Regions from separate parts of the Hahella sp. NBU794 genome, predicted to be linked through region 3. Evidence: predicted binding sites of a transcription regulator. Region 3 holds the regulator's gene; each other region holds the start of a gene.
The links. The regulator sigma-54, encoded in region 3, starts transcription at its own class of promoters, with help from an activator protein. The targets are predictions, from matches to a motif close to TGGCACNNNNNTTGCTNT.
Positions count from the first base shown of each region.

Region 1: ACQYWX_RS07030 (flagellar hook-length control protein FliK) is a predicted target of sigma-54. The motif match lies at 783-800, and genes of this name have one in related genera.
Region 2: nirB (nitrite reductase large subunit NirB) is a predicted target of sigma-54. The motif match lies at 903-920, and genes of this name have one in related genera.

Region 1 is NZ_CP192738.1:1,555,337-1,557,608, forward strand. It holds gene ACQYWX_RS07020 (ATP-binding SpoIIE family protein phosphatase) at 1-312, shown strand, start outside; gene ACQYWX_RS07025 (Hpt domain-containing protein) at 315-662, shown strand; gene ACQYWX_RS07030 (flagellar hook-length control protein FliK) at 1,005-2,054, shown strand; gene ACQYWX_RS07035 (flagellar basal body-associated FliL family protein) at 2,157-2,272, shown strand, end outside.
Region 2 is NZ_CP192738.1:1,091,459-1,093,730, reverse strand. It holds gene ACQYWX_RS04870 (NarK family nitrate/nitrite MFS transporter) at 1-487, opposite strand, end outside; gene nirB (nitrite reductase large subunit NirB) at 969-2,272, shown strand, end outside.
Region 3 is NZ_CP192738.1:1,430,358-1,432,629, forward strand. It holds gene hpf (ribosome hibernation-promoting factor, HPF/YfiA family) at 1-262, opposite strand, end outside; gene ACQYWX_RS06410 (RNA polymerase factor sigma-54) at 378-1,874, opposite strand; gene lptB (LPS export ABC transporter ATP-binding protein) at 1,997-2,272, opposite strand, start outside.

The DNA of each region.
Region 1 (2,272 bases), 120 kb from region 3:
CACTCCAAGCTCAAGGCCAGCCCGGATGGATTTGCGGAATATTACCGTCTTCGCGAGGAGCGTATTCGTCAGCTGGATGGCCATTTCGTGAAGGTGGACGTGCGTCATAAAGGCGCGGTCGCTGGTGGCGTATTGACGATTCGCGTGGAAGACAGTGGAAAAGGCTTTGATTATCAGAAACTCGACGGTAAATTACCGGGTCCGACCTGTTATAGTGGTCGTGGCACAGCCCTGCTGCTCTCCATGTGCAGCCGCGTGGAGTACTTCGGTCAGGGCAACATCGTTGAAGTGGATTATGAGTGGCAAGCTTGAATATGAGTTCGAACGATCTGTCTCACCTTGATATGGGCGCCCTGGCGGAACTGCGGGAAGTAATGGAAGACGACTTTCAGATATTGGTGGAGACCTTTATCGGAGATACAATCGAACGTATGCGCGCCATTCGCGCGACGCTGGACTGCAATGACCCGGACGCATTCAGTCGCGGCTGTCACAGCATCAAAGGCAGCGCTACCAATCTGGGCTTGCCGGCGCTGTCCGAACTGTGTCGGCAAGGCGAGTTGATCGGCAAGTTCAAGCAAATGGAGAAAGCGCGGGAAGTGTTTGACTCCATCGAGCAGGAATTTGAAGTCGTACAGTCTTTATTACGGGAACAGGTGTAGCAGGCGCTGCATCGTCCCCGCCGGCGGTGTGAGTCGGTTGTTTGCGTTGAAATATCCCGCGTTTATTTTTTCCTCCTCTCTATCTTCTCTAAAAGTCTTTGATCCCGCTCTGGCGTAACTTGGCCTGATCTGTGCATTTATCCCTCAAAACAATGGTTTTGCCGCTTTCGCGACAGCGATTGCCGCGTTGGCGCTGGTGAGACCCGTTGCATCCGCAGGTAAGTTGTAACTTGGATTTGAGGACAGTAAATGGACAGCTCAGTGGCATTTATTGATATACCCAAAGTCGCGCCGAAATCGACTCCGAAGCCGTCAGGCAATCAGAGGGATGAGGCTAACGCTATGAATGATAAGGATGATCGCTTCTCTGAGGTGCTGGATCGGGAAGTCGCGGACAAGACAGACAAAGTGGATAAGAAAGACGTCAAAGCGGAAAAAGGCGATGACAAAAAAGCGCCTGATGACGATAAGACATCGGAGGATGCAGTGGCTGTCGCCCAAGCAGCGCTGACGGATATAGATCAGACCGCGCCGCAGAGCGGAGTGAAATTGCCGTCAGGAGAGCAAACCTCAGTGGAAGGCGATGAAGAATCCATCAAGGCGATGGCCTTGGCTGAATTGTCGGGGGATAAAGAGGAGGGCGCAGATCCTACCGGACAAAATGCGCTCACGCCTCTGGCGCGGGCGGTACACGACGCCGTTGAAGGCGTTGATGGAGTCGAGGGCGATGAAGAGAAGATGGGGGACAAAAAGGGCGGCGAACTGATCAAACTGACACAGGCGCTTGCCGCAAACGGCAATGGCGGCGAACAGGAAGCTGGCGCCGATGGCGAGACGCTGGATGCCGCGCTGCTGAAGCTGGCGGAGTCGCAGAGCGCGGCCAAGCCCAATGCCTTGCACGGAGTCGCCGCCAATATCCGAGCGGAATTCAAAGTCGATGCGGCCGCGCCGCCTTATGTCACTACACTGCAGCAACCGGTGCAGGGAGACGATTGGGGCGAGGGCATGGCGCAGAAAGTGGTCTGGTTCGTGGGACAGAAGATTCAATCCGCCAGCGTGCATCTGAATCCGCCGGAGTTGGGTCCCATTGAAATGAAAATTCATGTGCAGAAAGACCAGGCCCATGTGCAGATTCAAAGCCCTCACGCCATCGTACGCGATATGGCGGAAGGCACGGCGCATCGGCTCCGGGAATTGCTGGCGGAGCAAGGCTTGCAGTTATCCCAGTTTGACGTCTCCAGTCAGCAGCAACAGACGGGAACCGGTAGCGGTCAGGAATCCGGCGGCGCCGATGGCGGTCTGTTTGCCGGCGAAGGGGATGAAGACGGCGCAACTGTGGCGGGAATCGAGCAGGCGCTGGCCACGGATCGCATGGTGGATTATTACGTCTGATGGTTTTTCACTGAAAAATCAAAGGAATGAACTACACTTATCGACAAGGAGGCGGCGGCTTCCCCAGTGACCTGTTTATCTGTCGATGGTGGAAACTAAGTTATGGCGAAAGACAATAGTGGAGAAGGCGGCGAGGAGTCCGGCAAATCAGGCGGCATGAGCAAGAAGCTGCTCATTATCATCGTACTGATTCTGGTGATCGCCATCGGGGCCAGTGT
Region 2 (2,272 bases), 340 kb from region 3:
TTGAAGGCAACGTCCAGGCCGCCGCGGTGGAGCCGAAGTTACCCCAGCCGCCATAAACGCCTTCCGCCACGCCGACGGTTTTAGCGGGAAACCACTCTCCGACCAGACGAATGCCAATGACAAAACCAGCGCCAATGAATCCACACAGAAAGCGGAACAGAGCAAGCTGCTCAAAGGTCGTGGAAAACGCAAATCCCCAACACAGGAAAGCGGAAATCATCAGCAACAGACTGTACACCGCACGCGGGCCGAACTTATCCACCAACATGCCGATAACGATACGCGCAGGAATGGTCAGCGCCACGTTCAAAATCAGCAGCGCCTTCCACTGCTCATTGGACATATTGAAGGCTTCCACAATGAAGGGCTTCATCGGCGCGTGGGAAAACCACATGACGAACGTGAGGAAAAACGCGAACCAGGTGTAATGCAAGGTTCGGACGCCCCCTTGGGACAGATCCAGAATATTGAGTTTATCGGATGACATAAATCTTCCTGTCTTATTGGCAGTTGAGTTCTTATAGAAAAGCACTCACAGGAACTACAAAAGCTGTGCCAACCGACAAATCGAGCCTGTCCAACCTCCTTTCAGCCTGCCTGGATATTTCGCTCGCAACAGGGGAAAAACGTAAATACCTATGTATATCAGATAATTAAATTTATCAGACAGGGCGTTAGGCGTTTTACCCGCCATAAAAACGCACCAAATAGGCGCAACACAAAAAACCAAAGTCGCACCAAATTAATCACTCTTGTTGGGCGCCAACTAAAATTTGCGCACTTTTTTAGATCAAAACTCACTCTAAATTCCGCACCATCAAAATGCACAACGTCCTATAAAACCTCCAAAACCGAAAATTACTCTTTTATTTACAGCCACTTAAAAATCCAACTTGGCCGATTGGCGCCATTCATGCTCTACCAGAGTCAATTAGCCTGTAGCGGATTCAGTGAGCTGGAGAAGGTCCATGAAAGAAAAATTAGTCGTCGTCGGAAATGGAATGGCTGGAATGCGGACGGTCGAGGAGTTGCTAAAAATAGCGCCGGATAAATACGACATCACCGTGTTCGGATCAGAGCCTCACGGCAATTACAACCGCATCATGTTGTCGCCGTTGTTGTCCGGAGAAAAGACGCTCGAAGACATCATGATCAACGACATGGAATGGTACAAAACCCACCAGATCACCTTGTACGCCGGCTGGGAAAAACGGGCGTTGAAAGTGGATCGCCGCAACAAGGTCGTGTATGCGGCGGACGGGACGAAAGCGCCCTATGACAGGCTGCTGCTGTCCACCGGCTCCAATCCCTTCATTATTCCTGTGCCAGGCAAAGACCTGAAAGGCGTCATCACCTTCCGGGATATTTCCGATGTGGACACCATGCTGTCCGCCGCCAAATCCAAACAGCACGCTATTGTGATCGGCGGCGGCCTGCTTGGTCTGGAAGCCGCCAACGGATTGTTGAAACACGGCATGGACGTCACGGTCGTGCATAACCTGGAAATTCTGATGAATCGCCAGCTGGATGGTCCTTCCGCCCGCTTTCTACAGGCGGCCCTGGAAGAGCGCGGCATGAAATTCCGCATGTCCGCCAACACGTCTTGCCTGGAAGGCGATGAACATGGCGGCGTCAAAGCGATCAAGTTCGACACCGGCGAGACGCTGCCTGCGGATATCGTAGTGATGGCGGTCGGCATTCGTCCCAACACCGAGCTGGCGCAATCCTGCGGTTTGTATTGTGAGCGCGGAGTGGTGGTCAATGACACCATGCAGACCTTCGACCCCAGCATCTACGCCATTGGCGAGTGCGTCCAACACCGGGGGGAATTATTCGGCTTAGTCGCCCCCATTTGGGATCAGGCCAAAGTCTGCGCCAACCATCTGGCGGGCTACGGCATTGGCATCTACAAGCAGAAAGAAGTCTCCACCAAACTCAAAGTCACTGGCATTGATGTGTTTTCCGCCGGTAATTTCCTGGGGGACAACGACAGCGAAAACATCGTGTTTCAGGACCCCAAGCGCGGCGTCTATAAAAAGGTGGTGATCCGAGAGGACAAAATCATCGGCTCCGTCATGTTCGGCGACACTGGAGACGGCTCCTGGTACTTCCAACTGATGCGCGACAAAACCAACATCAGCGACTTCCGCGACACCTTGCTGTTCGGCCAACACTTGGTGGGCGATTCCGGCCGCCAGGGCATCAACGCCGTCGCGGAATTGCCTGACGACACAGAAATCTGCGGTTGCAACGGCGTCTGCAAAGGCGACAT
Region 3 (2,272 bases):
GTTTGAGGATCTGGCGGTCTAATTTGTCCACCAGTGCGTCAATTGACGCGTACATATCTTCGTGTTCAGCATTGGCATGCAGGTCAGCGCCGCTTATGTGCATGGTTGCTTCCGCAATCTGACGCTGTTTTTGAATGGAGAGCGTAACTTGGACATTACTGATACTGTCGAAGTGTCGTTCGAGCTTGTCGAACTTGTTGTTAACGTAGTCTTTCAGTGCTTCAGTTAACTCGACTTGATGTCCGGTGATGTTCATTTGCATACTTTGCTCCTAATGCCAATATACGGTGCATTATGAATTTTGCACTTCCATGAAAAATACTAGCACATCCAATTTGTGACTATTTGATTTAAGTCTTATGCCTGCATTCCTCCTTTTAAATTAACCGCTTACGTTCATTGGAAGGCGGAATGGAAAGCGCCTCCCGGTAATTTGCGATCGTGCGACGGGCGACGTTGATGCCCTGGTCGCCAAGCAGCGCAGCAATTTTGCTGTCGCTCAATGGTTTCTTCGGTGATTCCGCCGCGACTAACTTCTTGATAATAGCTCTAATAGCGGTCGAAGAACACTCGCCACCCGTGTCTGTGCTGACATGGCTGGAGAAAAAGTACTTCAGCTCAAATACGCCGCGAGGAGTGTGCATGTATTTCTGGGTGGTCACTCGGGAAATCGTCGACTCATGCATCTCCACCGCCTCCGCAATATCGTGCAGCACCAGTGGCTTCATCGCCTCTTCGCCGTACTCAAGGAATCCTTGCTGATGTTCGACGATTTGTGAAGCGACTTTCAACAGAGTTTCATTACGGCTTTGCAAGCTTTTGATAAACCAGCGTGCTTCCTGTAACTGGTCGCGTAAATAAGTGTTGTCTGAGCTGTTGTCCGCGCGTCTCACCAAACCTGCATAGCCAGGGTTGATGCGGATCTTGGGAGCGATTTCAGGGTTCAGCTCCACCAGCCAGCGGCCGTTGGCTTTTTTGACGATAACGTCAGGAACCACGTATTCGGTATTGCTTTCCTGAATGCCTTCGCCCGGCCTTGGGTTCAGACTTTGAATCAGTTTGAGAACTTCCCGCAGATCGTCTTCTTTCAGGCGGCTGCGGCGCATCAACTGGGCGTAGTCGCGGTTGCCAAGCAGATTGATATAGTGGCTGACCACCAGCTTGGCCTGACCGAGCCAGGGGGTGTCTTTAGGCAACTGATTCAGCTGGCTTAGCAGGCAATCCTGTAAGTTGCAGGTGGCGACTCCAGGAGGATCGAATTGCTGTACGCGTTTTAAAACGGCGCGTACTTCGTCCAGCTCAATTTCTTCTTCCCCCTCAGTTTGCAGTCCGCCATGAATTTCGTCTGGAGTGAGGGAGAGATAGCCGTCAGTATTGACTGCATCAATTATCGCAACAGCGATCATGCGGTCAATGTCGGACATGGGGGTAAGGTTTAGTTGCCAGAGAAGGTGGTCTTGCAGGGTTTCGCCTTTGCTATTGCGGGATTCGAAGTCGTATTCGTCATCTTCGCCGCCGCTGTAGCTGCTTGATCCGCTCTGGAAGACATCATCCCAGGCGGTATCGACGGGGAGGTCGTTCGGAATGGAATCGGACCAGTTGTCCTCTTCAGCGAATCCTCCTTCATCCATGCCCGACTCTTGCGTTCGCTCCTTGCTGGAGTTGTTAGCGAGCATGTCGCTGATCGTATCGTTCTGAACGTGGTTGGGAGATTCGTCTTCTTCAGACACTTCCAGCATGGGGTTGGACTCAAGCGCTTGTTGAATCTCCTGCTGTAAATCCAGTGTTGAAAGCTGCAAAAGTTTTATTGCTTGTTGCAGTTGCGGGGTCATGGTCAGCTGTTGACCCAGCTTTAACTGCAATGAAGTTTTCATAACCATCTGATGCTTACCACCGATTCAGGCACAGATCTTGTGAGTTTTTCATAGTTATTAGGTGCTTTAATCCTAAGCTCTTGAGCCTTGGGGTCCATCTTGGATGGAGGCCGCCGGTTAAACTAAAGTTTGAACTGGTCACCCAGATAGACCTCTCTAACCTTTGGGTTGGCAAGGATATCACTTGGGGCGCCGCTTGCGATAATAAATCCTTCACTGACAATATAGGCGCGTTCACAAATATCCAAGGTCTCGCGCACATTATGGTCTGTAATTAAAACGCCGATGCCGCGCTTTTTGAGATGCTCAATAATCTGCTTGATATCATTGACGGAAATAGGATCCACCCCGGCGAAAGGTTCATCCAATAAGACAAACTTTGGCTCCGTAGCCAGCGC